DNA from 3 places in the Solibacillus sp. CAU 1738 genome. Region 2 is predicted to be linked to each of the others. Evidence: predicted binding sites of a transcription regulator. Region 2 holds the regulator's gene; each other region holds the start of a gene.

Region 1 (11,286 bases), on a different contig from region 2:
CGATAAAACCGAATGACCAATACATGTATTTCTGTACCGAAAGCACAGCGACCAGGTACAAAAAGTAGACATCTATGAAGTGCTAGGAGTACTCGAAGAAAGACATAATAAACGATAAAACCGAATGACCAATACATGTATTTCTGTACCGAAAGCACAGCGACAGGTACAAAAAGTAGACATCTATGAAGTGCTAGGAGTACTCGAAGCAAGAAAGTGATAAGGTCACTGAAAATCCGTAAAGTGAACATTAGTCTTGCGCCATTGCTGTTCAATTGTAAGCTTATATAGTTGGCTACGTTCATTGTTTTGGCTTTTCTTCACCATATGAAGGAATGGATAGGAAGTTTTTCTTTTAGCATACACTAGTTGATTGGAGTGGAAGGCGGTGACTCCTGCGGGAACAGCAATGTTTATTGCGGCGAAAGCTTAGCGACAGTCGCACTAGCGGAAAATCATCCTTTTTCGTTTGCACGAAAAAGGGAAGTTGGAGCAGTGCCCGCGGAAAGCGTCCGCCTGGAACGGAAATCAACGGTATCGCATTCATGTTTAAACAACAAGCTTTTTAGTACAGATTTAATATAGAACAACGACAGTAGTAGAAAATAATTATTTGCATGCGTAGAAATAAATGACTAAATAGCGGTTTGTGCTATAATAGAACCATTGTGTGAGGGACGTGGATTACGTTCCTTATTTTTCTTGTTTCGGAGGAAATATGTTGGAAAATAAACATCAAAAAAAAGGCAATGTAGTATCTTTTGTGCCAAATGGCGACTATTATTACGAAAAAGCGCTCAAAGCCATTGAAAGAGATAAAATGGATAAAGCGTATAAATATTTAAAACGCGCTGCGGAATTAAGTCCAGATGACGCACAAGTATTAAGCCAATATGGATTATTAGAAATTGAAGCGCAAAATTATGAAAATGCTTATGAACTAATTCATACAGCACATAGTTTAGATCCAAACGATGCAGACATTATTTTTTTGCTAGCTGATGTATCTGGCTGTATCGGGCTTGTCCACGATGCAAAGAAATATGCGGAAAAGTATTTAGAGCTAGCACCTGATGGTATGTACGCACTCGACGCGTATGAAATTTTAGATTTTGTTGAGATCGAACAAGATATGATTGAAAGCTACGACGAGCAAGATACTGAAAAAATGGTCGCACAAGAAAAGGCTCGCCGTTTAATGGAGCAAGGTGAATTTCCAAAAGCTATTGAAGTTCTCGAACAGTTAATCGAACAATTTCCTGATGCATGGCCAGCGTATAATAATTTATCTCTCGCTTATTTTTATATCGGTGAAGCCGAGCAAGCACGAGCGATATTACACCAAGTATTACGTGAAAATCATGGAAACTTGCACGCGCTTTGTAATTTAACTGTTATTGCTTATTACGAAAAAAATGAAGAAGAACTAAACGAATTACTAGACGTACTAAAAAAAATTCAGCCGTATGACTGGGATAATCGCTATAAACTAGGAGCAACATTGGCGTTAATTGGCGAATACGAAACAGCGTATAAATGGCTTCGTTCAATGAGCAAGCGTGGATATGAAGGGGATACAGGCTTTTACTTCTGGTTGTCACAAGCAGCATATTTTTCAGGTTATGAGGATATTGCGCGAGCAACCTGGAAAACGCTTGTAGAGCTAGACCCGACAAAAGAAGGCTTTGAACCATGGCTTCAAGGCGACTTTAACGCAAAAAGCACATCATTTGAACATAACCGCGATTTAATTGTGGAGAAGATTAATAATAACTACACTGCTGATCGCTTATTCGGCTTCTTTCTACTGAATCTCTCAGCACATAAGCAAGAAATTATCGCGCATCCAAAGTGGATTGACGTTTCTCAATATAATGACGTGGAAAAATTATGCTTAGCCTATGCGCTAGGCCATAAATTCAATCCAAAAGTAGATGTTGAAAAGCATTTCGTTCGCCTAATGGAAGTAGCAGAAATGATTGCTGACAATTATGGTTCTATTCAGCTTGAAACAGCATCTGTACTACAATTATGGTTTGCACTTAGTGAAGTAGCATTGGAAGCTGGTTATTCATTTAAAAATATTGAGGCACTTGCAGCGGCGGCTGATTTCATGTTCCACTCCTCAATGGACTATAATGTGACGAAAAAGCAATATGCCGAAAAATACGGTACTACTGCTGCAACTTTGACAAAATATATGAATGAGCTAATAGAGTTTGTACCGTCGGAGTTTGCTTAGGAAAGCATTAAATTTGAATAACATATATCAATCGTATACGATGTAATTAAGTAGTTCGTGAAGTTTGAGGAGGAAATAACATGACAGAAGAAAAAATTTATGATGTAGTAATTATCGGTGCAGGTCCTGCAGGTATGACAGCTGCAGTATATACGTCTCGTGCAAACCTTTCTACGTTAATGATCGAGCGCGGTATCCCAGGTGGACAAATGGCTAATACAGAGGAAGTGGAAAACTACCCTGGATTTGACCATATTTTAGGACCAGAATTATCAACGAAAATGTTCGACCACGCGAAAAAATTCGGCGCAGAGTATGCATACGGTGACGTGTCAGAAATTATTGATGGCGAACAATATAAAACAATTAAATCAGGTAACAAAGAATATAAAACTCGTGCGATTATTATTTCAACAGGTGCAGAATATAAAAAAATGGGCATCCCAGGTGAAAAAGAGCTTGGTGGTCGCGGTGTAAGTTACTGTGCTGTTTGTGATGGCGCATTTTTTAAACAAAAAAACCTAGTAGTTGTAGGTGGCGGTGACTCTGCAGTCGAGGAAGGTGTTTACTTAACTCGCTTTGCAAATAAAGTAACGATTGTTCATCGTCGCGATAAATTACGTGCACAAAAAATTCTTCAAGACCGTGCATTTGCGAATGAAAAAATCGATTTCATATGGAATTCTACGGTGAAAGAAGTGCACGAAGATAACGGTAAAGTAGGTAGCGTAACACTTGTATCTACAGTGGACGGAACAGAAACTGAATTTACAACAGATGGTGTGTTCGTTTATATCGGGATGGTGCCATTAACTGCTCCATTTGCAAGCTTGAATATTTTAAACGAAGCTGGCTATGTTGTAACGAATGAAAAAATGGAAACATCTGTACCTGGTATTTTTGCTGCGGGTGACGTTCGTGATAAAATGTTACGACAAATTGTAACGGCAACTGGTGATGGCAGTATTGCAGCACAATCTGCACAGCATTTTATTGAAGAATTGAAAGAAAAGTTTGAATTTTAACCATTACTTAATAAAACTGTAACTTCCTTGCAATATAAAAGGGATATACTACAAGTATTAGTAAATCTCCCTTTTGAAATATTGTATTTTAGGTTGTTTCTGCATATGAAGCAGAGACAGCCTATTTTTTTGTGTCATATAATTATGTATGCATTGGTGCAAATGTTTTTACGAAGACGGAGTGCCTTGCCTGAGTGTAAGCAAGCGAATGCATTTAAGTGTAATAGCGTATCCCTTTGTAACGACGATATGATACAAGGTATAATAATGAAAAGAGCACAGATTTGAGGTGTAAATAATGCAAAGAATTGCAAACTTGTTAGCAATACAAGATGGGAAAGTATTATTACTACAAAAACCGAGACGTGGTTGGTTTGTAGCCCCCGGTGGGAAAATGGAAATCGGAGAATCGATTTACGAGGCTGCGATACGTGAATTCGAGGAAGAAACAAATACTACGCCGAAAAATGTGCATTTAAAAGGTATTTATACGATGCTCATTAAGCGCGGTGACGAAGTAGTGGATGAATGGATGCTTTACACATTTATTGCACATGGTATCGAAGGCACTCCTTTTGAAGAAACTCGGGAAGGAAAGCTTGGTTGGTATACGATTGAGGATTTACGCGAAATCCCGATGGCAGAGGGAGACCGAACGAATTTATTATTTGCTGCATTAAATAAAGGGATGCAGTATGGTACATTTGAATATACAGAGCAATTTGAATTAATAAGTGAAACAATACAAACATCGATTGAACAGTAGCAAACCAGAGGGGATGAATAGTGTGAGTAGTCAGAACAATGCACATGAAGTAGTCATTATTACAGGTATGTCGGGAGCTGGAAAAACGGTTGCTGTCCAAAGCTTTGAGGATTTAGGGTTTTATTGTATAGATAATATTCCGCCAGATTTATTAATTACATTTTTAGCACTATTGCGCAATTCAAAGAAAGAAATTTCGCGCATAGCAGTTGTAATGGATTTACGAGGTCGGGAGTTTTTTGAATCAGTAATCGATGCTTTAGACGAATTACAAGCTGAAGAGGATGTACGAGGACGTATTGTATTTTTAGATGCAGATGATGAAACGCTTGTCCGCCGATACAAAGAAACGCGTCGTTCGCATCCATTAGCACCAACAGGTTTGCCGCTAGAAGGAATTAAATTAGAGCGTGAACTATTGTCGGAAATTAAAGGACGTGCAAAAACGGTTATTAATACATCAAAACTGAAACCGCGTGAATTACGTGAAAAGATCTCGACTGAATTTTCACATTCGAGTACACCGACATTTTCAGTGAATGTTATGTCATTTGGCTTTAAGCATGGCATTCCGATTGATGCAGATTTAGTATTTGACGTTCGTTTTTTAAAAAATCCTTATTATGTAGAAGAATTGCGCCATAAAACGGGCTTACAAACAGAAGTATCTTCTTATGTATTAGCAACAGAAGAAACGCAGCAACTCATTACAAAACTGACGGATTTATTCCAATTCATGGTTCCCCACTATAAAAACGAGGGGAAATCACAACTCGTTATTGCGTTTGGCTGTACAGGTGGCCAACACCGTTCCGTAACACTTGCGGAATATTTCGGAAAGTTACTTGGGCAAACAGAAAATACGGTAATTACACATAGAGATATCAATCATAGAAAGGATTGATGTAATGAAAAAAAGGACTACTCGTACACGAATTGTTGTAATTGGTGGAGGCACGGGTCTTTCTACTGTATTGCGCGGACTAAAAAAAGGTCCTTTTGATATTACAGCGATTGTTACTGTAGCAGATGACGGTGGTTCCTCGGGGCGTATACGCGATGATTACGATATTCCGCCCCCTGGAGATGTGCGTAACGTCATTGCTGCCCTATCAGATGTCGAGCCACTTGTTGAACAAATGTTTCAATATCGATTTTCGCAATCTGAAGCGTTAGGTGGACATTCCCTAGGTAATTTAATGTTAACAGCCTTAACGGATATTACCGGGGATTTTAGCCATGCGATTGCAGAGATGAGTAAAGTTTTAAATGTACATGGTAAAGTAATACCTGCTGCAAATAAAAAAGTGACTTTGCATGCAGAGCTCGAAGACGGCACCTTTATTGAAGGGGAATCTCGTATCCCAAATACGACTATTCCAATCAAGCGTGTCTTTTTATCTCCGGGTGAAATTGAACCAATTCCAGCAGCGATTCGTGCTATTAACCGGGCAGACTATATTTTAGTTGGCCCTGGAAGTTTGTATACGAGTATCATTCCTAATCTACTAGTTCAAGAAATAGGAACGGCTGTCGCTCGTGCAAAAGCTCATAAAATATACATTTGCAACTTAATGACGCAAAAAGGTGAAACGATTAACTATACTGCGGCAGATCATATTGCTGCTATCCACGAGCATGTTGGTGAACCTTTTATTAATACTGTTCTTATTAATGATTTTGAGATGCCACAAGCTGTGATTGAAAAATATAAAGAAGAAAATGCAGCACCTGTTGTTTTTGATACAGAGCGTATAACAGAAATGGGTATTGAAATTGTCAAAAGAGAAATAGCGCTTATTAACAACGATACAGTACGTCACCATGCAGCAAACGTAACAAAATGGTTAGTAGAATATGTGCAAAAACCACAGGGAAAAGAAAAAACGAGAACATAAAAATATGTATGTTATTATGAATCTACATATTCATTACTAGAAAGGGGGAAACATATATGTCATTTGCATCTGAAACGAAAAAAGAGCTCACTCAAGTAGAGACGGATGACAGCAGCTTAAAGGCAGAAGTTTCAGCCCTAATACGCATGAACGGTTCTTTATCCTTTACAAACAAGCAGTTAAGTTTAGATGTGCAAACAGAAAATGCGGCAATTGCAAGACGTCTTTATACGATCATGAAAAAACTTTATCCGTATAATGTAGAATTGCTTGTACGTAAAAAAATGCGATTAAAGAAAAATAATGTATACATTTGTCGTGTGCGGGACGGTGCGCGTGAGTTATTAACAGACTTACAAATCATTTCGGATGATTTTCAGTTTAATCATACAATCGCGAAATCCCTCATTCAGAAAAATAGTCAAAAACGTGCATATTTAAGAGGTGCATTTTTAGCTGGAGGATCTGTGAATAATCCGGAAACATCGTCATATCATTTAGAAGTGTACTCATTATATAAAGAGCATGGCGAGGCACTTGCAGATTTAATGAATGAATATCAGCTTAATGCGAAAACAATTGAACGTAAAAAAGGCTTTGTAACGTATTTAAAAGAAGCCGAAAAAATTTCAGATTTCCTAAGCTTAGTCGGGGCGCACCAAGCGATGTTAAAATTTGAGGATGTGCGTATCGTGCGTGATATGCGTAATAGTGTAAATCGTATTGTAAACTGCGAAACTGCGAATTTAAATAAAACAATTGGTGCAGCACTTCGACAAGTTGACAATATCCGCTTTATTGACAGCGTATTAGGTTTAGATCAATTGCCTGAAAAATTGCGTGAAATTGCGAGACTCCGTGTAGAATACCAAGACGTTACATTAAAAGAGTTAGGGGAAATGGTATCGACAGGAGTCGTAAGTAAATCGGGAGTAAATCATAGACTGCGAAAAATTGATGAAATTGCCGATGCATTGCGTCGTGGTGAACAGTTGTGAAAAAATTTTGAAAACGAATACAAAAACCGATTCATAAGCATTGTTCTTTTGGCACCAATTCGATAAGATAAAGCTATACGGACGAACGGTTATGAAAGGGAGAAATGTAAATGGTTGAAAATCAAGTAGAAGTAAAATTAAAAACAGGCTTACAAGCGAGACAAGCTGCCCTTTTCGTGCAAGAAGCAAATCGCTATAAAGCCGATGTATTTTTAACAAAAGATGAGAAAAAAGTAAATGCTAAATCCATTATGGGCATTATGAGCTTAGCAATTGCTAAAGGCACCGCTGTTATATTAACAGCAGATGGTGATGATGCCGAAAAAGCAGTAGCAGCACTCGCTTCATTAATCGGACAAGAAGATTAAGAGAGTAAATTAGCCTGTTGCTAAATCCTTTCAACACAATCTGATAGTAGCTCCAAAATGATGTGTAGATAAAGTTAAAAGACTTTGTCTACACTCTTTTTATGTTCGAGGAAAATCGAATAAAAGTCGCTGGATCATAAGCGCTATCTTTGTTTGAAAAGCCGTGAGATATATTTATTTTGCGAGCAAGGTTGATTAATTAGCTGATTAGATAAATAAAACTTTGCTTCACACGTAATTGTAAATCAAATTTTTTATGCAACTTAAGATAGCGACCGTGGCTTTTTCACGAAAAACATAAAAAAACTGCGCTAGAAGCAATTCCTTCTACGCAGTTTCTCATTTATTGTCTTATTTATTACGGATTAAAATTTCATCGATTAAGCCGTATGCTTTTGCTTGCTCAGCAGTCATGAAGTTGTCACGATCAGTATCACGTGATAATGTTTCGAAATCTTGACCTGTATTTTCAGACATAATACGGTTTAATTTTTCACGTAAGAATAAAATACGTTTTGCAGCAATTTCAATTTCTGTCGCTTGACCTTGTGCGCCGCCAAGTGGTTGATGGATCATTACTTCAGCGTTTGGTAGTGCAAAGCGTTTACCTGGCTCACCAGCAGAAAGCAGGAATGCACCCATTGATGCTGCCATACCGATACAAATTGTTTGTACTTTCGGTTTAATGAAGTTCATTGTGTCATAAATTGCCATACCTGCAGTAATTGATCCGCCTGGTGAGTTAATGTAAAGAGAAATGTCTTTATCTGGATCTTCTGCTTCTAGGAATAGTAATTGTGCAACAATCGAGTTAGCTACGTTATCATCAATTGCGCTTCCTAATAAAATAATACGGTCTTTTAGTAAACGAGAATAAATGTCATACGCACGTTCACCACGGTTTGTTTGTTCAATAACTGTAGGGATTAAATTCATAAAAAAATCCTCCTTTTAAAAAGGTAATTTCGTGTACTGAATGCTGAATATGTTGAATTGTTTCAGCTGTACCATTATCATACACAGAATAGTCAAGAAAGGTCAAATAAAAACTCTGCGTTTAACAGTTGAAATGTTACATAGACATTTGTATAATAGGAAAGTCGCTAATTTATTTTGCTAAATGATTAAATTGCCCTTTTTTAATCATAACTAAACATATTTTTCATAAGCTCTTTACGAGTTTTATTTTTTGCTAATGTCCTCGTGGTGTAATGGATAACACTGAAGATTCCGGTTCTTCCGCTGGGGGTTCGATTCCCTCCGAGGGCGCTTTACGGTTAAATTAATTTGTTAATAAAATTTTGTTAGTCGTCAAGGATGTTGAATTATCAACGTTTTTGATGATTTTTTAGTTTGAAGAGTTGTATTAAGAAATTACGCTTTCCAATTTCTAAAGCATTCCACAAAAGGGATGTTTTTAGTCACGACTTTAGCACCTTTTTGTAATCGAGCTTCAACTTCAACTGCTGCAATTCGAGCGTCCTTTTTAGTTTTAAACTCCCCTTTACGAATCGATCGACTTTTGCCGTCCGCAAAGTGTACCCCATTTTGTAATGCTTGCCACATTTAATTTCTTTTAGCTAGTGCAATAAAAGACAAGCGCATGATCTCGATCTCTTATAGGTTAATTATTGAAGAGAGTGGTCTTTTTGTTTTTAAAAAAAGGATTATTGTACTAGATGTCGAAAAAGTAGGAAAAAGGGGTGGTAACATGATTATGAATAGCGCTGAACATATGAAAGTTAACGTATTTATGACTTTTGATGAATTGTCAGAATACGTAATGGTGACGCTCGACCGCCATAAATTAATCGTAGAAGTACTTTATTACAGAGCAGAGAGTGACGAAATATTTGATTTAGACTTAGATAAATTTGAAGTCGTAAAAAGTTTTACATACGCTAATTTAGCGGAAGCGGAGCGCAAGTATGCCGAAGTGAACGATATACGTATAGCTGCTCCGATGATTGCAGAGTACTTTGCCGAAAGTGAAGTAAAAAGATAGTGCGCAGAAATTAAAAGCCTTCCACAGTATAGTGTCCGATCGGTTTATATATTTGACCTTATTTTACTACAATTGTAATAATTCGATTAATGAAATTATACATTGTACTACAGTTGTAAGAAAATTAAAGTAAAAGTTGTAGAGTGGCATTAAATAATTGCTGCTCTATTATTTTATTAACTAATGTACTTAATGACAAAAAACTATACAGTTGAGATTTAGCGATGGAAGAATGTACACTCGATATTAAAGCTTTTTGTAAATAGTGCAATCAAATTGCCTGTTACTATTAATTAAATTGGATGTTAAAGGAAGAAAGGGGGAGTGACATTGGATAATAAAAAAGTGGTGAAAAATGGAATAGGATTTGGGTCGGTTTTAGCTATTACGATATCGTGGAGTTTACACAAATCGATATTATGGGCGATAATTCACGGATTATTCAGTTGGCTTTATGTTATTTATTATGCAATTACAAGATAATGCGACTTTTAGGTGTGGCATGAAGAGGGGAGCTAGGGGCATCTTGTAGTGAAATGCCTTTTCTTAGTAAATTGTATTCGATTGAAAAAGCTTAAGATAAATAACTTCTGGTATTAGATAAATAACTCGCTTGGTTTGATAAATACTACATGCAATTAGATAAATACCTTCCAATATTAGATATTAAACTCATCGTCAAACGGAAACTCACTGCCTTCAAACATTATAATCTGCAATTATTTTTTTTTATTAAGTAATAATACTTGAAAAGCGTAGCGATAATTAGTACAGTATTAAAAGTTGTAGTAAATGCGAAGTGCGACACATTTTTTCAGCATTACACATAAGTATTGAAAATGCTGATGTATAGCCTTTTACCAATTATTATACTATGCCTCTGAGGGCACCATTTTACTGTTTCAATTATATATTTGTATAGCACGACCTAATTACAATGGTTAGTTTAGCAGCCTAATCGATGTAAGGGGAATGAACAGATAGGGATAAAATGAAACACTGTACCGATTACATTTTATCTCAACTTCATTCTTTCTAAATTTTTAATAACAAACAATCTAGTTTAAATAGATGTTTGAAAGGTTTTATATAATAAAAGCCATCACAATTTGTGATGGCTTTTTCGATATCCTTATTTCGGAGTTTTCGTTATGTGTTGTGAAGGCGTAAATAGTACGCCTTAGTTTGGCATATTTTTAGCCATTTGTCCTTGGCCGTACATATTTAGCATTGCTTGCATATCTGTTGGGGATAGTTGAGGGACTTGGTAATTACCCTTTTTATTTTGATAAATCGAAACTTCATATGCCATTTCTACACAGTTCGGAACGGAATCTTGCAATACGCGTCGAAGCACGGGGTTACATGTTTCAAGCGCTGCCGCTGTTTTGCCTTTCGCCCCTGCTTTATGCATCGCTAGCATAAAACCAGCAATAATGGAGTCATCAATCTCATTTGCAGATTGCATTGGCTTTTTCGGCTCACCTGGTGTAATACCGTACGTAAAGTCATTGTCAGTTTGCATATTATAGCTACGTGTTGGATGCTTCGGATCATGCCCCGTTTTATATGCCTCAACTGTAATATTATATTCGTCTAGCATAAATGCATACTGTCTGTCCATAATAGAAAGAAGCTCTGGATCTTGAATTTTATCACGTAAAAGCACGCATTGATTTAAAGCGCCAATCATTGAACTAAGTACTTCATGTACGTCGAATAATTCATGTCCTCCATGATTATTTGAAAGTGGCATATTTGGTTGTTGTCCTTGTTGTTGTTGAAATTCACCTGTCATTTTGTTTCCTCCAATCAGAATGTAATACATAGTATAGTTTGTCTTATAAACGGTATATTATGCGTTTTCCTTATCAATGTAAGGCAAATAGCTTTTAATGATTACTTTTTTTGAACTAAATGGAAATTCAAAAAGAATATGCAAGTCAGTACCTTTCTTTCATGACGTTCAGTTATAATGAACATA
Region 2 (11,286 bases):
GTCCCGAAATGTAACATGAATGGAAGATAGTTTTTAAGGAGTGTATGTAATTATGGGCCATTCCGTGCCAATGAGTCAGTCGCGTACAATTCAAACACGACTTGTGTTACCACCCGATACAAATCACCATAGCTCTATTTTTGGTGGGCGGGTATTAGCATATATTGATGAGGTTGCTGCTATTACTTCAATGAAGCATGCAAAGGGCGAAGTTGTCACTGCTTCAATTGATTCTGTAGATTTTGTATCCCCTGCTTATGCAGGTGATGTACTAGAACTTGAAGGGATTGTGACTTGCACAGGACGTACATCGATGGAAGTGTATGTACGCGTCGTGTCACGTAATTTAAAAACAGGGGAAGAACGTTTAACTACGGAATCCTTTGTCACAATGGTTGCTATTGATGATGAAGGCAAACCAGTAGAAGTTCCGGGCGTCTATCCGGAAACGGAAACAGAAAAACGATTATTTGAAACAGGACCGAAACGCCGCGAGCACCGTAAAGCAAAGAGAGCGTTGTCTCATTAAGAAAAGCTGAAGTTCATTTGCGAACTTCAGCTTTTTTAAATGCTATGAAAATATAAGCTTTTGAGTTGGAAAAGTGTCAAAGCATTATCCGTCCCCGGAAGACACATCGATTCAATAGGCGAAAGTGTATAACTACTTTCTTGCCGAGGTGAAAAGTATCCTGTCGGGTATAAACCTTATTAATCTGTTAATTCAATAACAACATTTAATAATGAATCAGAAGATGAGGCAACGACTGTAGCACCCTCTGTTAATTCAGTTATTAAATTGGAAATCATGTGAATATCTTCAGCAGTACTCATATACTGACCTTTAATTCCTAATACCGCTTCTGCGATAGAGTTAAACGATTCTTCTAGGTTGTGTTGTGTTTCGACCGTCATTTGTACTTGAGAATCAACGCTAGTAACAGAGGTAGCCATGCTCATAATATTATTTTCTGTTTCTTTTATTAAATATGAAACATTTTGTACGGCCGATTTAGTTTCTTCTGCTAGTTTTCGTACTTCATCTGCTACAACAGCAAAGCCTTTACCATGTTCGCCAGCACGCGCTGCCTCGATTGAAGCATTGAGTGCAAGTAGATTTGTTTGATCGGCAATGCCTGTTACAAGTCCAACGATATCTGATATTTTTTGTGAAGATACGCGTAGTGCTGACATGGATGTTTCAAGCACATTGACGCTATTTAAAATGGTATTCATTAAGTGAGTTTGTGTTTCTAAATGTTCTTTCCCTACAGTTGATTTGTTTTCTGTTTCGGCAACAAATGATAATCCTTGATCGGTTGCGGAAGCGATGTCATCTGTTTGTAAGGATATGGCTTGTAGAGAAGCAGATGTTTCTTCGCTAATTGCTGTTAATTCTTGCGCTGTACTTTGAATCGTACTAACTAATGTTGATTTAACCTTTTCTGACTCAAAACGGATACGGTCCTCTTCTTTTTCATAAGCCTCAATTACTAGTTGCTGTTCAAAGTTAATGACTTTTGAGAAGGCATTAATTGCTTTGGTAGCGTCTTTTTTCGATAAATCCAGCTCGTTGACGAATGAAATAAATGTTGTCATCAGCGATTGGAAGGATGCTAAATACCATTTTGATTGTAATCCAATACGTACATGCGTATGGGCGATCATTTTGCGTTCCTCAATATAAGCATTGTTTATATGGCCGATGAAAAGATCGCTTAAATGCTTATGTAGTGTAATTTTCAACTTATCAATGCGGGATGTACTTTGAATAATGTCCATTAATGTTTCACTTAAACTAATCGCCGCGTAAAATTGATCTACCATATGAGGTATCAAGTCTTCTGTCAGTGGCTGTAGTTGCTTAAGAATTGCTAAATCTTCTGTTGTTAGCTGTAGTAATTGAAGTTGTTTTGTAATATTTGGATATTCTGATACGTCGAGCTGAACATCGTTAATATACTTTGATGTCTCAAAAAAACTAGATTGATGCGTCTCTTTCTTCGTGAACCAATTTACCATTATTTTCTCCATTCTGTCGTAGCTTATCTAGCACATCCGTTTATTTAATCTTATATATGTCCAACTGCTATTTTACTATTTTTTCATCTTATTTACATGTATTTTCTAAATATATTTGTTTAATTATGTTTCCATTGTAAATGTCAGGTTTATGTCTGTGTTTTATTTTTAAACCATGTTAGAATTAATAGAGCAATTAAACTATGAAAAGGAAGTTTAAGATGAAATTTTATAAAGGTCGTTTAAAATTTGTTATTCCACTTTCTGTTATTGTAGGGGTATCAGCTGGGTATATGCTATTTAACTTTCATCAAGATGTACCGTCATTGCATAAATTTTTAATTATTTTAGGCGCATCTGCTTTAGCCGCGATTATTTCGTATTTCCTATTTCCACAAGAGGGTGATAACCCGGATGATGTAGGACCGTATAGATAATTTATTTTGTTATATTCTAATGTACCGGTAAATCGGTGCATTTTTTTCTTTAAGTGAATCTTTTTTTAGAGCACTTCGTATATGTGGTATAGATAAAAAACAAAACGGGAGAGGTTGATATATGGATACAAAATGGTCAAAAGTAATAATCCATGCAAGTGCATTTTTTGCGCCTATGCTTGTGCCCATTTTATTTTTTTTAATGAGCTCTGAGGATGAAGTAAAACGATTATCCATTCAGGCATTGCTATTCCAGTTTGTAATGTGGTTATTAGTTGTTATTTCAACATTCTTCTCAATTTTTTTAATCGGCATTCCATTCTTAATCGTGTTCTCGATTATGTTGTTAGTAGTTCCGATTATCGGTATTGTCAAAGCATTAAACGGGACATCTTGGAATTATCCAATCGTTGGTCGCTGGATGTAGTTTAAAAATGTAAAATAACGGCAAAACTTTCCGCGTGGAGAGTTTTGCTTTTTTTTGAAGAGTATTATAAATTTCTGGAGTTTGAGCAGTGTCTAGCTCAAGCGCCCGGCGCCTTGAGGTCGCTTCTGCCCCTCGGTTGAAAGCCGGAAAAATGCTTTCGATTCAGGTCAGCAAGCAGCTGTCAGGGCTAAGCAGGGCGCTTGCGCATTTCTTTTATGAGGGTTTTTAATTGCATTTCTTTTTTACCATTTTATATAATTAAGTCAAAGATAGTCAAAGTCAGTGGTTAGATTGGGGTGAAGGACAAAAGTGAGGAATATATCTGACATCATTGAAGGTTATTTGAAACAAGTTATCGAATTAGGTGGACAAGGGCATATTGAAATAAAACGTAGCGAACTTGCAGATAAATTTCAATGCGTTCCTTCTCAAATAAATTATGTCATAAATACACGATTTACTGCAGAACGTGGTTATTTAGTGGAGAGTAAGCGCGGCGGTGGTGGTTATATTCGTATATTACGTGTGTCTGCCCATTCGAAAACGGCGTTGATTGACGACATGATCGAACTAGTGGGAGATGAAGTAACGCAGCAGGCAGCCGAGCATATGGTATATCGATTAATTGATGAAGAGGTCATTACAAAACGCGAGGCGAAGCTTATGTTAGCCGCTTTTAGTAGATCGACCCTTGCACTACCCTTGCCTCTACGTGATGAAGTTCGTGCATATATAATAAAAGCAATGTTACTAACGCTGAAATATGACAAAAAGTAAGGTGGGGTGATTCGCATGATTTGTGAGCATTGTAAGCAGAGGCATGCATCTGTCACAGTAACAAAAGTTCAAAACGGGCAGACAATAGCAAATCACTATTGTGAAGTTTGTGCATCAAAATACCATCCATTCCAGACCGATATACAAGAGGAGCCCGTTGCATTACATCAGCTTATTTCCAACTGGTTCGGTGTTCCAATGTGGAAAGCTGCACAAACAGGAGAAAAAAAGACGACGCAAAGCACTTGCCCAACATGTGGCTTCACGTACCGTCATTTCTTAAAGCAAGGAAAGTTTGGCTGTGCAGATTGCTACAACACATTCCGTGATCAACTGCCACCTGTACTAAGTCGCTTACAAGCAGGGACAACGCATAAAGGGAAATCAGCTGCCGTAAGTACCGAGCAGTTACAAGCACAAATTGAAACGATTAGACAACAAATGCAGCATGTGATTGCTGAAGAACGCTTTGAAGAGGCGGCAAAAATGCGTGATGATATTAAAGCGCTACAGCAAAAATTAAATGTTGGGAGTGTTGATGTATGAATATCGAGCACTTCCTGCAGCATTCAACGGCAAGGTGGATGGAACAACATGGTGACGCGTCGGATATTGTAATGACAACGCGTGTTAGATTAGCGAGAAATTTAACTGGAATGCGTTTTCCGCTTAGCTTTTCAGAAGAGGAAGCGAATAAAATACAAGAAAAGCTAATGAACACGCTGCTTGCTGTTCAGGAGCAAACAAACTTTTCCTATTTTCCAATGAAGGATATCTCATTACTTGAGCGCCAAGTACTTGTTGAAAAGCATTTGATTAGCCCGTATTTAGCGAAAAATGAACAAACGGCTGCTGTGTTTTTGTCAGCTGATGAATCCGTAAGTGTGATGGTAAATGAAGAAGACCATATACGTATTCAATGTTTAGCACCTGGCTTACAAATAGCTGAAACATACAACCGGGCATGCAAAATTGATGATTTATTAGGTGGGAAATTAAGCTATGCCTACGATGAACTATTCGGATATTTAACAAGCTGTCCAACGAATGTCGGAACAGGCTTACGTGCTTCCATTATGATGCACTTACCAGCCCTTACGATGTCTAAGCAAATGAATGTTCTCATTCAGATGATGACACGACTAGGCATGGTTGTGAGAGGGATATACGGAGAAGGTAGCGAAAATTTAGGTAATATATATCAAATATCCAATCAAGTGACACTCGGTAAGTCAGAACGGGAAATTTTAGATGAACTGCAAAAGGTCGTTGAGCAAATTATTGAAAAAGAACGCGCTTCCCGAAAAAAACTATTGGAGCGTGCACAAGTTACATTAGATGACAGGGTAAACAGGGCACTGGGGACACTTCTTTACGCCCGTATTTTGACGAGTGAGGAGGCTGCCACTTGTTTATCCAATGTCCGTTTAGGAGTCGATTTAGGTTTAATTAATAATATCTCGCAAAACTGTTTAAATGAATGCATGGTATTTATTCAGCCTGGTTTTATTCAACAGTACGCAGGTATTCCGTTAGATGCGACGGAACGTGATATTTTCCGTGCAAAATACTTACAAGAGAAACTGCATAATGCAGGTTTAACTATAAGGGAAAAAGGAGAGAAACCGTATGATGTTTAATCGATTTACTCAACGCGCGCAAAAGGTGTTACAACTAGCACAAGAAGAAGCAATTCGTTGGAAGCATGATTCAATCGGAACAGAGCATATTTTACTCGGTCTCGTTCGTGAAGGGGGCGGTATTGCAGCAAAGGCTTTAGAAGCAATCGACATTAGCCCGCAAATGATTGAATCGGGTGTAGAGGAATTAGTCGGCAAAGGAACAGAAAATGTTGGCCCGATTGTTCATTATACACCACGTGCTAAAAAGGTGATTGAGCTATCTGTCGACGAGTCCCGCAAACTAGGGCATTCTTATATTGGAACAGAGCATATTTTATTAGCGCTTATTCGTGAAGGTGAAGGAGTAGCTGCTCGTGTATTAGCGAATACAGGTGTAAGTTTAAATAAAGCACGCCAACAAGTTTTGTTACTACTCGGTAATAATGATGCGAACCAAAACGGTAGCGCGGCAAGTCAAGCGGCAAATACACCTACATTGGACGGTCTAGCTCGTGATTTAACAGCAATTGCTCGTGAAGGTACACTTGATCCAGTTATTGGCCGTTCTAAGGAAATTACACGCGTTGTAGAAGTATTATCGCGCCGTACGAAAAACAACCCAGTATTAATCGGTGAGCCTGGTGTTGGTAAGACAGCGATTGCAGAAGGCTTAGCACAGCAAATCGTCAACAACGAAGTGCCGGAAACGCTACGAGATAAACGTGTAATGACACTCGATATGGGGACTGTTGTAGCCGGTACAAAATATCGTGGTGAGTTCGAGGACCGCCTGAAAAAAGTAATGGATGAAATTCGTCAAGCAGGTAATATTATTTTATTCATTGATGAATTGCATACATTAATCGGTGCAGGTGGAGCGGAAGGTGCGATTGATGCTTCCAATATTTTAAAACCATCACTCGCTCGAGGTGAATTACAATGTATCGGTGCGACAACGTTAGATGAGTACCGTAAATATATCGAGAAAGATGCTGCGTTAGAGCGCCGCTTCCAACCAATTCAAGTAGATGAGCCGACAATTGATGAAACAATCCAAATTATTTATGGTTTACGTGATCGTTACGAAGCACATCATCGCGTGAAAATTACTGACGAGGCAGTTGAAGCAGCGGCGAAATTATCAGACCGCTACATTTCAGACCGTTTCTTACCAGATAAAGCGATTGATTTAATCGATGAAGCAGGCTCAAAAGTACGCTTGCGATCATTTACAATACCACCAAATTTAAAGGAATTAGAAGTACGTTTAGAAGGCGTTCGTTCCGAGAAAAACGCAGCTGTATCAGGTCAAGAATTTGAAAAAGCAGCAGCACTACGCGATTCTGAGCAAAAGCTAAAAGAAGAGCTAGAGCAAACGAAAAAGGCATGGAAAGAGGCACAAGGCAAAGCAGAATCAAAAGTAACAGTCGATGATATTGCGAAAGTCGTGTCGATGTGGACTGGAATTCCAGTATCGAAAATTGCCCAAGAGGAATCTGCAAAGCTGTTAAACCTTGAAGAACAATTGCATAACCGTGTTGTTGGTCAAAGTGAGGCGGTAGAAGCAATTTCACGTGCCATTCGACGTGCGCGTGCGGGGCTAAAGGATCCGAAACGTCCAATTGGCTCATTCATTTTCCTTGGTCCTACAGGTGTTGGTAAAACAGAACTTGCAAGAGCGTTAGCAGAAGTGATGTTTGGCGATGAGGACGCAATGATTCGTGTCGATATGTCTGAGTACATGGAAAAACACTCAACTTCTCGACTTGTTGGTGCCCCTCCAGGTTATGTAGGTTTTGATGAAGGTGGTCAGCTTACAGAAAAAGTACGTCGCAAGCCTTACTCTGTTGTTTTACTAGATGAAATAGAAAAAGCGCACCCAGATGTGTTTAACATCTTACTACAGGTACTTGAAGACGGGCGTTTAACAGATTCAAAAGGTCGTGTTGTAGATTTCCGTAACACGGTTGTCATTATGACATCAAACGTTGGTGCAGATGCACTAAAATATCAAAAGAACCTAGGCTTCAGTATGGGAGATGCAGCTTCAAAGCATAAAGATATGAAAGGTACAATGCTAGAAGAGCTGAAAAAGGCATTCCGTCCAGAGTTCTTAAACCGTATCGATGAAATGATTGTGTTCCACTCTCTTGAAAAGGATCACTTAAAAGAAATCGTAACATTGATGGCGAATTCTTTAACGAAACGTCTAAAAGAGCAGAATATCGAATTAGAGCTAACGGATGCTGCACTAGAAAAAATTGCGGATGAAGGTTACGATCCACAGTACGGCGCACGTCCAATTCGCCGCGCATTACAAAAACATGTGGAAGACCGCCTGTCAGAAGAGTTATTAAAAGGCACAGTATTAACAGGTGAAGTTGTTGTCTTTGATTATGTTGATGGTGAGTTTGTAGTTCGAGGAAAACAGCAACAAGAAGCAAACGTATAAAAGAAATGCCTGGGCTGTATGCTCAGGCATTTTTGTGTCTGTGTGAAACATATATGCCGTTTGCTATAATGGTAAGAAAAACGTTGGAGGACATATGGCAAAGAAAAAAACGAAATTTACTTGTAACTCATGTGGCTACGAATCTGCAAAATGGATGGGGCGCTGTCCGGGCTGTGGCGAGTGGAATACGATGGTCGAAGAAACAGAAGTCATCGCGAAAGGTCCTCGAGGGGCGTTTCAGCACTCGAATGCTACTACGCAAAAGGCCGTGCCAATTATGAATGTTGAAACGGCAGAAGAAGCACGTATTGTCACAGAAATGAGTGAACTAAATCGTGTGCTCGGTGGAGGGATAGTGGCTGGCTCACTCGTGCTTATTGGTGGTGATCCAGGTATCGGGAAATCGACGCTATTATTACAAGTTTCCGCGCTCCTTTCTAATAGAGGTCAGCGTGTGCTCTATATTTCTGGTGAAGAATCAATTCGTCAGACGAAATTGCGTGCAGAGCGCCTCGGTGTAAAATCTCAAGAGCTGTACATATACTCGGAGACCAATCTAGAATTTTTACATCAAACGATTGAAGAGGTACAGCCGAAGTTTGTTGTTGTTGACTCTATTCAAACGGTACATCATCCAGAAGTGACAAGCGCGCCGGGGAGCGTCTCGCAAGTGCGTGAATGTACAGCGGAGTTAATGCGTATTGCTAAAACAAAAAATATCGCGATCTTTTTAGTTGGGCATGTTACGAAAGAAGGGCAAATTGCGGGGCCGCGCTTACTTGAGCATATGGTCGATACAGTGCTATATTTTGAAGGAGAGCGCCATCATAATCACCGTATTTTACGTAGTCAAAAAAACCGTTTTGGCTCGACAAATGAAATTGCTATTTTTGAAATGCTACAGGCGGGCTTAAAAGAAGTATTAAATCCTTCAGAGCTATTTTTACAAGAGCGTTCACAAGGGGCCGCGGGTTCGACGATTGTTGCGTCAATGGAAGGAACCCGTCCGATTTTAGTAGAAATCCAATCGCTAATAACGCCGACAAGCTTTAATTATCCGAAGCGTATGGCAAACGGAGTGGACCAAAACCGAGTGCAATTATTAATGGCGGTTCTTGAAAAACGTATGGGGATGATGTTGCAAGCGCAAGATGCGTATATTAAAGTAGCTGGTGGTGTAAAGCTAGATGAACCAGCGATTGATTTAGCGGTTTTAACATCTATAGTATCGAGCTTTAAAGATCAAGCAGTAAGAGCAACTGATTGTTTTATTGGTGAGGTTGGGTTAACCGGAGAAGTACGCCGTGTATCACGTATTGAACAACGTGTGCAAGAAGCGGCAAAACTTGGCTTCCAGCGCGCCTTTATTCCGGCATCCAATATTGGGGGTTGGGATTTCCCGTCTGGTATTCAAGTTGTCGGTGTGGAAACAATTGGCGACTCTTTACGAGCATGTTTTAACGAATTGTAAAAAAAAGCCCTATATTAGCGTGATATAGGGCTACTTAATAAAGAATAATAGTTGTATATTAATTCGTGCGTAAACGAACTTTTTTTTGAGTAGCATGTCGTAATATTGACGACTGTATTTTCAATAAGTAGTTTGTATTGTTTTTAGTAAAAATACTTTTAAAATAGAGTATTTTGTTTTAATTTAGAATAAATTTTGTTTTTAGTACAAGGGGTTGTGCGTCGCAATGAATGAAAGAACTATGTATAATTACTAGTAGGAGGTGAAGTGTATGCTGAAAAGAATAATTCAAGTTGCATTTTTATTTATTGGGGGAGCGTTAGGTCTTATTTTTTTACCGCCATTATACGAACTTATGCATTTATCATCTAATCCTTGGCTCGACAATCCTTTTGTTTCAGTAGCTTTAGGCGCAAGCTTGTTATTTGTCCTATCATTTTTATTATCTGATTATTGTGTCCGTTTTATTATGTGGATGGAAGACGTTTTATTTAAGCTACCTGCCGGAGATTTATTATTCGGTACGCTAGGGCTTATAGTAGGTTTAATTATTGCATACTTTATTGGCTTTGCAGTGGAGAGCATTCAATTATCGATTGTGACGGAAGCAGTCCCTATTTTACTATCTATTGTGCTTGGTTATTTAGGCTTCCGTTTAGGCTTTAAAAAGCGTGAGGAACTGCTATTAATGTTTTCATCTAAAGGTAGTGCCCAAAAAAAGAAAGCTTCTGTGCAGGATGATGCCGCATTTTCTAAATTACTGGATACGAGCGTAATTATTGATGGGCGTATAGCTGATATTTCAGAAACAGGCTTTATCGAAGGAGCTCTCATCGTTCCGCAATTCGTATTAACGGAGCTACAGCATATTGCCGATTCGTCGGATACGTTAAAACGTACACGGGGGCGTCGTGGCTTAGATATCCTAAAGAGATTACAAGATGAGCGCAAATCACAAGTATTAATTGTAGATGATGATTTTGACGATATACATGAAGTAGATTTAAAGCTTGTTCGTTTAGCGAAAAAGCGCAACGCACAAATATTAACGAATGATTTTAATTTAAATAAAGTATGTGACTTACACCATGTACAAGTGCTCAACATTAATGATCTTGCAAATGCGGTCAAACCGGTCGTTATTCCAGGTGAAGATATGCAAGTTGTTGTCATTAAAGATGGAAAAGAGCATAATCAAGGCGTTGCATATTTGGATGATGGCACAATGATAGTTGTAGAAGGTGGTCGTGGTTATATTGGTCAGGCGATTACAGTGACGGTAACAAGTGTCTTGCAAACGTCAGCAGGTCGCATGATTTTCGCGAAGCCAAAAGAGGAGTAGGAAGTGAGTAAGTAATTGCGATATGAAGTAGTTTTACCTGCAGCGGGAAGCGGTAAGCGTATGGGCGCAGGGCAAAATAAATTATTCTTAAAGCTATTAGAGAAACCGATTCTAATACACACACTTGAGGTATTTGAGCAGGATACGAACTGCACAGGCATTTGGCTTGCAGTAAGACCAGAGGAGCGCCCGTTGATTGAAGAGATGCTTACTCAGTACGGTATTACAAAAGTAAAAGGGTTGCCGGCAGGGGGCGAAGAACGGCAACATTCAGTGCATTCCTGCATGAAGGAAATGGAGCAAGTCGATATAGTACTTGTGCATGATGCGGCGCGTCCGTTTATTACGCATGATATTATTGCCAATCTTGTGCAAAGTGCGCATGATCATGGTGCAGCGATTGCGGGTGTTCGCGCAAAGGATACGATGAAAAAAGTACGTGATGGGATTATTGAGGAAACGGTTGATCGTGAAAGCTTATGGATGATCCAAACACCCCAAGCTTTCCGATTTAAACTTATTTATGAAGCAGAAGATGTTGCAGAAAAAGTTGGATTCCTTGGCACGGATGAGGCGATGTTAGTCGAACGTCTTGGTCATGCGGTACATATCGTGGAAAGTAGTTACGAGAATGTAAAAATGACGACTAAAGAAGACTTAGTGTTTGGTGAAGCGATCTTGCGACAGCGCGGTTAATCGAAACTTTAAGAAACTCCATTTATTAAGGCAATTCATTCGA
Region 3 (11,286 bases), on a different contig from region 2:
CGAGCTCACGGTAGTATATATCACTTGCGCGGTAAGGTCTACCAGTAGCTATCATGACAGCGTGTCCGGCAGCTTTTGCTTTTAATAAAGTTTCTTTTGTATAAGGAGAAATTTTTTGCTGGTCTGTTAGTAATGTACCGTCTAAATCTAAGACGATTAAATGTTGTTTCATATTGGGAAATCCCCCTTTCTTTACGTTGTTAATTTTATCGTTAAGTAGTATAGCAAGTCAAAATTTTGTAACTACATTAATTTTTTGTTACTCTAATTTAGAGACAAATTTTAGGTGGTGAAAAGAGTGATTGTACAAAAAGAAGTGTGGAAGCGCATTCCATTATTACATGTTTATAATGAGCAAATGACTTCCGAAAGTCCGGTAGTTATATTCATTCACGGGTTTAATAGTGCTAAGGAGCATAATCTACATTACGCTTATCAGCTCGCTGAAAAAGGTGTACGCGTCATTTTGCCAGATACATATTTACACGGAGAACGTAAAGAAAATTATAGTGATATGCAAATGGAGCTAGCTTTTTGGAAAATAGTCATAAAAACAGTCGCAGAAGTAAATACGATTTTTCAAGAACTACACTTAAAAAACATACTAACGACAAATAATATTGGTCTTGCTGGTACTTCAATGGGGGGAATCGTTACATCCGGCTGTTTAAAAATATATGATTGGGTAAAAACTGCTGGTATTTGTATGGGCACAGTAAGTTATACAAAGTTTGCGCAATATCAGCTTGAGCAATTTGAAAAAGATGGGTTGGATTTTCCGATGACGGAAAAAGAGCGTAATGATATTTTCTCGATGCTTAAACAGTATGATTTAGAAGACAAGCAAAATATATTAAACAGTGTGCCAATTATGTTTTGGCATGGCAAGCAAGATACAGTTGTACCATTTGCGATGACTCACCCTTATTTTGAAGAACATGGTGAAAACTCTTGCTCTACCTATATAGTAGATGAAAAAGCGGGTCATGTAGTATCGAGAGAAGGTATGCTTGCGGTAACGGACTGGCTTGTACAACATTTGGCATAAGCGCATTGTTCTGCTATTATTACAATTAACATCTTGTGAAAGGGGAATACTTTTATGGCAATCGATCAAGATATGAAAGATAGCATGTTTGGAGCTTTAGAAAATGTAATTGACCCTGAGTTAGGTATTGATATTGTAAACTTAGGTTTAGTATATGATGTAGATTTAGATGAAGCCGGATTAGCGACAGTTACAATGACTTTAACGTCAATGGGCTGCCCACTTGGACCAGTAATTGTTGACCAAGTGAAAACAGCTTTAGGTGAGCTTCCTGAAGTAAAAGAAACAGAAGTAAATATCGTGTGGACACCAGCATGGTCAAAAGACAATATGTCTCGTTATGCGAAAATGGCTTTAGGTATCCGCTAAAAGATAAAAACCCGTTGTGAATGCAACGGGTTTTTTGTATGGAGTAGAAATTTGGTTAACTTGACTGCATGAGGTGATTTCACGACTTCTGGAGATTTACCGGCGACTTATCGTGTTTTACCAGAGACATACTTTTTCTCGCCTTCAATCAATGCGACAAATACTAATCGGGCAGTTTTCGCAGTTGATTTCATCTTTTAAATAATGGAAATCTAAAATCGTAATATAGCTTTTGTCAAATGAAATAATATTGTGTTTTTTTAAGTCATTTAGCATACGATTAATCATTTCACGACTTGTGGCACAAAGGTTTGCTATTTCGGTATTTGTTAAGGCAAAATTGATGAAAATTGCCCCATCCTCACGCATCTCCCCGTATGTATTCGCTAAACGTATCAAAGTTGAAAACAAAGCTCCTTTTTTTCCATGTAGCATTAAATCGCGTAAACGACTCTGATTTTTCATATTTTCTATTTGCAGCCAATTTAAATAATCTAACATTAAAGCAGGATGTTCGGTTAATAATAACTCAAAAGAGCGGTATTGCAGTGCAAGTAATGTAGTATGTTCCAATGCTTTCGCAGTTGCTACATGATAATGTAAATTGCAAAACGGTGAGCCTTCACCAATCATGCCATTTGTGCTGCAAATTCGTAATGTTAACTCTTTGCCGTTTTCAGTTTCTTTACTAAGTTGAATGATGCCACTTTGAATGAGGAATATATCTTCTGCTCGCTCGCCTTCCTGAAAGAGCTGGCATCCTTTTTCAACTTTAATAACTAACCCATGCTCTATAAATAATTCATGAATTTTCGTTGGTATTTTTGCTAAAGTCATAATTGAATTCACATCCATTGTAAAAATGTAAATAAATAACATGGGTTTTCGCTTGTTTAATAATATCACAGTATGTATAGGGAAAATATAATATTTTAGTTGAAGGAGCTGAAAAAATAGCTGACCTTGAAATTTACTTGATTTCAACTGTGGAGACAGTGGCAATTAGGGGATCATGAATGTAGTTTTTCGAATAAAATCCGATAGTAAGCTCGCTCAACATCGATTTCTCGTTTGAAAGGCGTTACTGATATGCTGATTATTAGCGGATTAGGTAAATAACTTACAATAATAGATAAATATCGTATCAAATTAGGTAAATAACTTACAATATTAGATAAATACCACATGAAATTAGATAAATAAGCCATGCTTCATACGTACTGCAAAAAGCATATCATTTCTACGTCGCAAGTGCAGCGACAGTAGCAAATCTTTTTCGGTAACAAGAGTATGAACTTGGAGATTGAGACTACACTCTTTTTAAAGGCTCATGTAAAAAGTACTGGCACGAGCACTTCGCGAATGATTGAATCAAACCTTTATATAAAGAAAATGGGTCGCGTCTTTTTTTGCATTTTATGAAGGAACATTTTATAATCAAATTAGTCAGTAAAGGTCAAACTTTTTGGAGGGATATATGATGCAATTTAAACAAACAGAAGATAACCGTCCGCCTTTAGAACAATTTGGACGAAATTTAATTGAAGAAGTTAAAAACGGCAAAATGGACCCTGTCATCGGTCGAGATGAAGAAATCCGTAATGTCATTCGTATTTTAACGAGAAAAACAAAAAATAACCCAGTGTTAATCGGTGAACCTGGTGTCGGTAAAACAGCTATTGTGGAAGGTTTGGCCCAACGTATTGTGCGGAAAGATGTACCAGAAGGCTTAAAGGATGCCTTGCTTTACGAGCTAGATATGAGTGCGCTAATTGCAGGTGCAAGCTATCGTGGTCAATTTGAAGAGCGTTTAAAAGGCGTATTAAAGCAAGTAAAGGAATCAGAAGGGCGCATTATTTTATTTATTGATGAAATCCACACAATTGTTGGTGCAGGGAAAACAGATGGTGCGATGGATGCAGGGAACATGTTAAAGCCGATGCTTGCGCGCGGTGAGCTGCATTGTATTGGTGCGACAACATTAGATGAATACCGTATGTATATCGAGAAAGATCCTGCACTTGAGCGCCGTTTCCAGCAAGTATTAGTGCGTGAGCCATCGATTGAAGATACGGTTTCCATTTTACGTGGATTAAAGGAGCGCTTTGAACTGCATCATGGGGTACGCATTCATGACCGTGCTATTATTGCAGCTGCTGAGTTATCGAACCGCTATATTACAGAACGTTTCTTGCCAGATAAAGCGATTGATTTAATTGACGAGGCATGTGCTATGATTCGTACGGAAATCGACTCGATGCCACAAGAATTAGATATAGTGAAACGACGTTTAATGCAGCTTGAAATTGAAGAGCAGGCGTTGCGAAAAGAAAAAGATGAAGCGAGTAAAAAACGACTTGAAATATTACGCGGTGAAATTGATCAATTAAAAGAATCTTTTAACGGTATGCAAAAACAGTGGGAAGCAGAAAAAGAAGGGCTGCAATCGATTCAGAAAAAACGAGAGCAACTAGATAAATACCGTCGTGATTTAGAGGAAGCAGAAAGTAAATACGACTTAAATAAAGCGGCTGAGTTACGTCACGGAAAAATTCCAGCATTAGAAAAAGAGCTCACTACATTAGAGGCAGCACTTAGTGATGAAGAGTCGCGAATTTTACGTGAAGAAGTAACATCCGATGAAATTGCGTCTATCGTTTCTCGTTGGACTGGTATTCCAGTAACAAAGCTTGTGGAAGGCGAGCGCGAAAAATTACTACGTTTAAAAGACACATTGCATGAGCGTGTTGTCGGACAAGACGATGCCGTTACTCTTGTGACTGAGGCAGTATGGCGTGCTCGTTCAGGTATAAAAGATCCAACTAAGCCAATTGGTTCGTTTTTATTCCTTGGTCCTACAGGTGTCGGTAAAACTGAGCTCGCAAAAGCACTTGCTGCACAGTTATTTGACTCGGAGGAACATTTTATTCGTATTGATATGAGTGAATATATGGAAAAACATAGCGTATCGCGACTTGTCGGTGCACCACCTGGTTATATCGGCTATGAGGAAGGTGGTCAGCTAACGGAAGCTGTGCGTCGAAATCCGTACTCAGTAGTATTACTTGATGAAATTGAAAAAGCACATCCGGATGTCTCGAATATTTTACTGCAAGTATTAGATGATGGACGCATTACAGATAGCCAAGGAAGAATAGTGAACTTTAGTAATACTGTTGTCATTATGACGTCAAATATTGGCTCGAGCTATTTATTAGAGGAGACTGAAGGGGCAGAGCAGCAAGTTATGGCAGCACTACGTCAGCATTTCAAGCCAGAGTTATTAAACCGTGTTGACGATATAATACTATTCCACGCATTATCAGACGAGCATTTCCATGCGATTGCTTGGAAATATGTTCAACAGCTGCAAAAGCGTGTAGCTGAGCAGGAGATTGAAATAGTCGTATCAGATGAAGTGATCGATTGGATTGTTGAGCAAGGTGTCGATATACAATTCGGTGCACGTCCATTAAAACGTTTCGTACAGCGTCATGTTGAAACAGCTGTGGCAAAAGCATTATTGCGAGGAGACGTATTACCGGGGGATACATTAAACGTGTCACTAATGAATAATACCTTACATGTTGAGAAAAAATAAAAAAAGGTTGTCCGGTAATGGACAACCTTTTTTTTATTAGTGATGGTCAGTGTCTGCAACTGGTTCGTTCGGAATAATTGCAGCAATAATTAACACTAGTACACTGAATGCTACAGAAACGATAGCACCGTCAGCGAAGTTAAATGGTACGTCAATTACAGAGCTTACTACATAGTTTAACATTGAAACTAGTAGGAATGACCAAAAGAATGTCATGATATATTGCATCAGTTTCACCTCATATAAGACTTAATAATTGCTTCTTTATTTAATATTACATCCTTAATATCATATCATACGTTGAATAAAAAGAAAAATGTTCTTTTCAAACATTTAGTGACCAAACGTAGGGGGAAATTATTAGTTGCTATCAGAAAAATTGTTAGCTATAATTATGACCAAGTGCTAATAATAAGTGGTAACTGCAAAGGGGGATGTTTTATGAATGCAGGCATAATTGGAATTGGAAAATATGTACCTGAAAAAATTATGACAAATGTGGATATGGAAAAAATTTTAGATACAAATGATGAGTGGATCCGAACACGAACGGGTATTGAAGAGCGTCGAATTGCTGAAAAAACAGAAGAAACATCCGATATGGCATATAATGCGGCTATGGAAGCGATCAAATCAGCGGGAATTGAGGCAGAACAAATCGGTTTGATTTTAGTTGCTACGGTTACTCCTGATAGAGCGTTTCCAAGTGTAGCTTGTCAAATTCAAGAGCGCATGGGTGCAAAAAATGCTGCGGCGATGGATATTTCAGCTGCATGTGCTGGATTTATTTATGGGCTGGTAACAGCAAAGCAATTTGTTGAAAGTAATAGTTATGAATATATATTAGTAGTAGGTGTTGAAAAACTTTCGAAAGTAGTCGATTGGAATGACCGCAATACAGCTGTCTTATTTGGAGATGGAGCAAGTGCGGCTATCGTATCAAAAGTATCGGAAGGAAGAGGCATTTTATCATTTGAGTTAGGCGCAGATGGTACAGGTGGCAAACATTTACTTTTAAATGATGAGAAAACGATTTCGATGAATGGCCGTGAAGTATTTAAATTTGCAGTCCGTCAAATGGGCGAATCTGCGATGAATGTAGTAGAAAAGGCGGGTTATTCGAAAGAGGACGTGGATTATTTAATTCCTCATCAAGCGAATATTCGCATTATGGAAGCTGCTCGTGAAAGACTCGAGCTGCCTGAAGAAAAAATGTCAAAAACGATTCACAAGTATGGTAACACATCTGCAGCATCAATCGGCATTTCACTTGTGGATGATTTACAAGAAGGCAAAATTAAAGATGATGATATACTTGTATTAGTAGGTTTTGGTGGTGGCCTTACATGGGGTGCCGTTGCAATCCGTTGGGGGAAATAACGAAAGAGAGGTAAGCATAATGGAAAAACGAAGAGTAGTTGTAACAGGTATTGGCGCAGTGACACCTTTAGGTAATACAATCGAAGAAACTTGGGAAGCAATTAAAGCAGGTAAGTCTGGTGTAGGACCATTAACGCGAGTAGACGCAGAAAAGTTCCCTGCAAAAGTAGCCGCTCAAGTAAATGACTTTAATATTGAAGATTTTATAGAACGCAAAGAAGCACGTAAAATGGACCGTTTTACACAGTACGCATTAGCGGCTTCAATGATGGCAGCTAAAGATGCAGATTTAACAATTACAGAAGAAATGGCGCCGCGTGTTGGCGTTTGGATTGGTTCTGGTATTGGTGGTATGGAAACATTTGAACAACAGTTTGTAACATTCCAAGAGCGAGGCGTTCGCCGCGTTAGTCCGTTTTTCGTACCGATGATGATTCCTGATATGGCTTCTGGGCAAGTATCGATTTATTTAGGTGCAAAAGGTATTAACTCATGCTCTGTAACGGCTTGTGCTTCAGGAACAAATTCCATTGGCGATGCCTATAAAGTTATTGAGCGCGGTGATGCAGATGTTATGATTACTGGTGGTGCAGAGGCGCCAATAGTTCAAATGGCAATTGCGGGTTTTTGTGCCAATACAGCTTTAACTTTAAATCAGGATATTACAACGGCATGTCGACCATTTGATGCTAACCGTGACGGATTCGTAATTGCAGAAGGTTCGGGTATCGTAATTTTAGAAGAGTTAGAACATGCTAAAGCACGTGGGGCAAAAATATACGGAGAAGTAGTAGGCTATGGTTCAACTGGTGATGCGCATCACATTACAGCGCCAGCACCAGGCGGAGAAGGAGCTGCACGTGCGATGGCACAAGCGTTACAAGACGGTGGCGTAGAGCCAAGTCAAGTTGGTTATATTAACGCACACGGTACGAGTACGCCTTATAATGATTTATTTGAAACACAAGCAGTAAAATCAGTGTTCGGTGAGCATGCTTATAATTTAGCGATGAGCTCAACGAAATCGATGACAGGACATTTACTAGGTGCTGCAGGTGGTATTGAAGCGATCTTTACGGTGCTCGCGTTAAAAGAGGGCATTTTACCGCCGACGATTAATTTACTAGATCCAGATCCTGAATGCGATTTAGATTACGTACCAAATGAAGCGCGCGAAGCTTCGATTGAATATGCGCTAAGTAATTCGCTAGGCTTTGGCGGCCATAACGCATGCTTACTATTTAAAAAATACTAGAAACTCGGTCATTGCGGTACCGTAGTTGAAGAAAAATGCGTCTAGGTTATCGCCTAGACGCATTTTTTTGCTTACATTTGAATATTTGTGTAAAGAAAGGATGGTGTTATCGTAAGATTTGCATTGTTTTTATTTAGCTACGGGCTGTGTGTAATGTCGATAAGTAACTGTATCATGTATTTAAATTACCGTACACTAGGCTATTCCTGGCATGCCGTTTTTAATTTTATACTGCATACATATGAGCTATATATCGCACTTGGCTCGCTTATTGTATTATTTATCGTCGTTTACGGCCAAGGCCCATCGCGTTCTCCATTTTCTTAAGCGTCTTAGATGCAATAGCATTTGCTTTTTTAGCACCCGCATCTAAAATATCATCTAGTTCAGGTGAATCGATTAATGCATAGTAGCGCTCCTGAATGGGTGTTAAGTGCGCAATGATTGCTTCTGCCACGCCTGCTTTAAAGTCGCCGTACCCTTTGTCAGCATATTTTTTTTCTAATTCTGAAATGGACGTGCCACTTAAAGCTGATTCAATTGTAAGTAAGTTTGATACGCCTGGTTTATTTTCAACATCAAATTTAACAATACCTTCAGAATCTGTTACAGCAGATTTAATTTTCTTTTCGATTTCTTTTGCTGTATCAAGTAAACGAATTGTCGCCTTTGTATTTGGATCAGACTTACTCATTTTTTTCGTAGGCTCTTGTAATGATTTAATACGAGCGCCTTCTTTTGGTAACTGAATATCCGGAATTGTTAATACATCATTATAGCGTTTGTTAAATCGTTCTGCTAAATCACGCGTTAATTCAATATGCTGTTTTTGGTCATCCCCAACCGGTACAATATTTGTGTTGTAAAGTAAAATATCGGCTGCCATTAATGGCGGGTATGTTAATAATGCAGCAAGTACAGATTCTTTACCGTCTGATTTGTCTTTGTATTGTGTCATGCGCTCTAATTCACCGATTGAAGCAACGCATTGTAGCATCCAGCCTGCCTGCGCATGTGCTGGAACTTCAGATTGGATAAATAAAATGGACTTTTCTGGATCAATACCGACTGCAATATACATTGCAGCTAAGCTACGAATATTATTACGTAACTCGAGACGGTCTTGTGGCACTGTTATCGCATGTTGGTCTACAATGCAATAAATTGCTTGCCCTTCATCTTGAAGAGCGGGGAACTGTTTAATTGCTCCGATGTAGTTGCCAATTGTTATCGTGCCTGTTGGTTGTACACCTGAAAAAATAGTTGTCATCCTTTTTCCTCCTTCGAATTAAGGAATGCGCATCCTCGCTCGTTTAGACACGAATACCTAGACACTCCTTCAACTCCAAAAATTTCTTTATAAATAAAAAAACATCAAGCGTCCAGTCGAGTTTTCGACATGGGACGAATGATGTTTAAATCCGCGGTACCACCCAGCTTGCTCACAACGAGCCACTTTACCTTCGTAACGTGAAGTGAACGAGCTTTACTACTAATCCGTTCATAAAGCTAACTCGGAAGTCCATTCTGTTTGCATGATGGTCTGTTTACACCAACCACAGACTCTCTACACATCAAAATCAAACATACTACTCTTCGTCATCGTTTTTATATTTGCTAAATTATATTATAGACATGTACAAAAATGCAAATTATTTTTCCGCATGAATAATAACCGCGTTTTTTGGATACGATTTTTATAGGAATATAATCGCGTAAGCATTTTCCTAACGGTGTAAAAAGGACTGAAAACTTACTTCAAAGCTAATGGAAGTTTCATCTTATGGAACTAATTAGTTGAAAAAACGTATATGTAAGTAAACTGTTTCCTTATTTTTTCTCGATTACCTTTTTATAATTGAGAAAAAATACGTCAAATTGGTGTACTAGTCTTTTATTGAATGAGTATTTAAAAAATTCCAATTTCAATAATCTGATGAAATAATTGTATTTTCGAGCTAAAAATCGAATATTTATTAGATAGATGAAAGGGGTTTTTTGTTGACATTCTATATTCAAAAGAAAACAAATGGTGTATAATGGACATAGGATTTTAAATTAAATTAATTCTAAACTAATAACTCTGTATGAAATAGATGATCTTATTAGGAAAGGGAGGGTTACGATGCTAGTTACTTTATTTACTTCTCCAAGTTGTACATCATGTAGAAAAGCGAAAGCATGGCTTGAGGAGCATGAGATTCCATATACAGAACGCAATATTTTTTCTGAACCGTTAACAATTAGTGAAATAAAAGAAATTTTGCGCATGACAGAAGATGGCACAGATGAAATTATTTCAACTCGTTCGAAGATTTTCCAAAAGTTGAATGTCGATGTTGAAAATTTACCGCTACAACGATTGTACGAGCTTATCCAAGAATATCCCGGCTTACTTCGCCGACCAATTATTTTAGATGAAAAGCGTTTACAAGTTGGCTACAATGAAGATGAAATTCGCCGTTTCTTACCACGAAAAGTACGTGCCTACCAATTGCAAGAAGCACAGCGTATGGTTAACTAATGAATAATGGACTCTTGAGATGTTGCGTCTTTTATATGCCGTAGCATCTTTTTATTGTTTATAGGGATAGCAAACAGGGTATTAAATTACATAATAAATGTCTTGCATCCCCGTTTTTGTAGTGCGGAACTGTAAAATCTGTTATTTAAGGGAAAAATGGGCAACAGCCCTTTTCCTTGTTGCAAAATTTGTCTTGTTTTCATATCTATAGTACAATACAATTTTAATATTCAAATAATTTATATTTTGTTAATGTTTTTCCTTTTCATTTTACGACGGAACATCATACAATAGAGTTATAGAAAATAGTTTGTTTTCTACAGCTGTAGTGACATGTTCAACTGTTGAAAGTGCATGTATGAAAAAGCTTTAAAAGTTGAAAGATAAAGAAATTAGCCCGTACATGTTTACTCAACAAATGACTGTGAAGGGAGTTGAGGTCGAATGGACATTGAACGTATCAATGAAAATACATTAAAACTGTTCATCACGTACAGTGATATTGAAGACCGTGGTTATTCACGTGAAGAGATTTGGTATAATCGTTCCAAAGGTGAGGAACTATTTTGGGATGTCATCAGCGAAGTTAATACAGATGATTATTTCGATTTAGAAGGCCCGATATGGATTCATATAAACGCATCGGAGCAAGGGCTTGAAGTAATTGTAACACGTGCGAATATGGGCATGGAAGGCGAAAGCTTGATGCAAAACTTTGAGGAAAATCGAGATGTCGCAGCGCAATTACGTGAAATGGAAGAGTCGATTTATGAAACAACTGACTCTGAAGAACAAGAGGAAGAATCCATTTTATTAAGTGCACGCTTTAAATTTAAAGATATAGATGAATTAATCCCTGTTGCGAAACGGATTGTCGCATATGGAACAGCATCTTCCCTATATAAAATGGAAAATGAATACTTTTTATCGGTTGATTTCACAACAGTAAATGATGCACGAGAGCGCCGCAATGCGTTAGCGATATTAAAAGAGTATTTACAGCCTACAAGAATAACAATTCACCGTATTGAGGAATATGGTATACCAGTAATGCCACAAGATTGTTTTGAAACGGTTATACAATACTTTGCTTAAATGAATAGCTTGAT

What was found. Region 2 encodes CtsR, which represses protease genes until heat stress. Its sites were predicted from a motif close to ATGGTCAATAAAGGTCAAACA; they were not measured.
Region 1: a site for CtsR is predicted at 8,322-8,342, ahead of clpP (ATP-dependent Clp endopeptidase proteolytic subunit ClpP). Genes of this name have one in related genera too.
Region 3: a site for CtsR is predicted at 2,860-2,880, ahead of AAFN87_RS12405 (ATP-dependent Clp protease ATP-binding subunit). Genes of this name have one in related genera too.

Annotation. Positions count from the first base shown of each region.
Region 1 is NZ_JBDQQN010000004.1:237,140-248,425, reverse strand. Features, by position in the region: gene AAFN87_RS13835 (tetratricopeptide repeat protein) at 722-2,242, shown strand; gene trxB (thioredoxin-disulfide reductase) at 2,323-3,267, shown strand; gene AAFN87_RS13825 (NUDIX domain-containing protein) at 3,566-4,033, shown strand; gene rapZ (RNase adapter RapZ) at 4,047-4,937, shown strand; gene AAFN87_RS13815 (gluconeogenesis factor YvcK family protein) at 4,942-5,931, shown strand; gene whiA (DNA-binding protein WhiA) at 5,988-6,929, shown strand; gene AAFN87_RS13805 (HPr family phosphocarrier protein) at 7,040-7,297, shown strand; gene clpP (ATP-dependent Clp endopeptidase proteolytic subunit ClpP) at 7,649-8,233, opposite strand; tRNA gene AAFN87_RS13795 (tRNA-Arg) at 8,495-8,566, shown strand; gene AAFN87_RS13790 (Arm DNA-binding domain-containing protein) at 8,672-8,863, opposite strand; gene AAFN87_RS13785 (trypsin) at 9,009-9,302, shown strand; gene AAFN87_RS13780 (spore coat protein) at 10,483-11,100, opposite strand.
Region 2 is NZ_JBDQQN010000008.1:56,965-68,250, reverse strand. Features, by position in the region: gene AAFN87_RS17960 (acyl-CoA thioesterase) at 53-529, shown strand; gene AAFN87_RS20100 (methyl-accepting chemotaxis protein) at 709-1,233, opposite strand; partial or broken gene AAFN87_RS20095 (protoglobin family protein) at 1,474-2,019, opposite strand; gene AAFN87_RS17950 (acyltransferase) at 2,241-2,456, shown strand; gene AAFN87_RS17945 (magnetosome magnetite crystal formation protein family) at 2,578-2,883, shown strand; gene AAFN87_RS17940 (CtsR family transcriptional regulator) at 3,193-3,660, shown strand; gene AAFN87_RS17935 (UvrB/UvrC motif-containing protein) at 3,676-4,206, shown strand; gene mcsB (protein-arginine kinase McsB) at 4,203-5,300, shown strand; gene AAFN87_RS17925 (ATP-dependent Clp protease ATP-binding subunit) at 5,290-7,734, shown strand; gene radA (DNA repair protein RadA) at 7,829-9,205, shown strand; gene AAFN87_RS17915 (PIN/TRAM domain-containing protein) at 9,477-10,547, shown strand; gene ispD (2-C-methyl-D-erythritol 4-phosphate cytidylyltransferase) at 10,563-11,243, shown strand.
Region 3 is NZ_JBDQQN010000003.1:641,289-652,574, forward strand. Features, by position in the region: gene AAFN87_RS12385 (Cof-type HAD-IIB family hydrolase) at 1-172, opposite strand, end outside; gene AAFN87_RS12390 (prolyl oligopeptidase family serine peptidase) at 299-1,048, shown strand; gene AAFN87_RS12395 (metal-sulfur cluster assembly factor) at 1,103-1,417, shown strand; gene AAFN87_RS12400 (Crp/Fnr family transcriptional regulator) at 1,562-2,254, opposite strand; gene AAFN87_RS12405 (ATP-dependent Clp protease ATP-binding subunit) at 2,898-5,018, shown strand; gene AAFN87_RS12410 (YjzD family protein) at 5,055-5,246, opposite strand; gene AAFN87_RS12415 (beta-ketoacyl-ACP synthase III) at 5,460-6,398, shown strand; gene fabF (beta-ketoacyl-ACP synthase II) at 6,418-7,653, shown strand; gene trpS (tryptophan--tRNA ligase) at 7,934-8,923, opposite strand; T-box leader at 9,051-9,265, opposite strand; gene spxA (transcriptional regulator SpxA) at 9,779-10,177, shown strand; gene mecA (adaptor protein MecA) at 10,622-11,272, shown strand.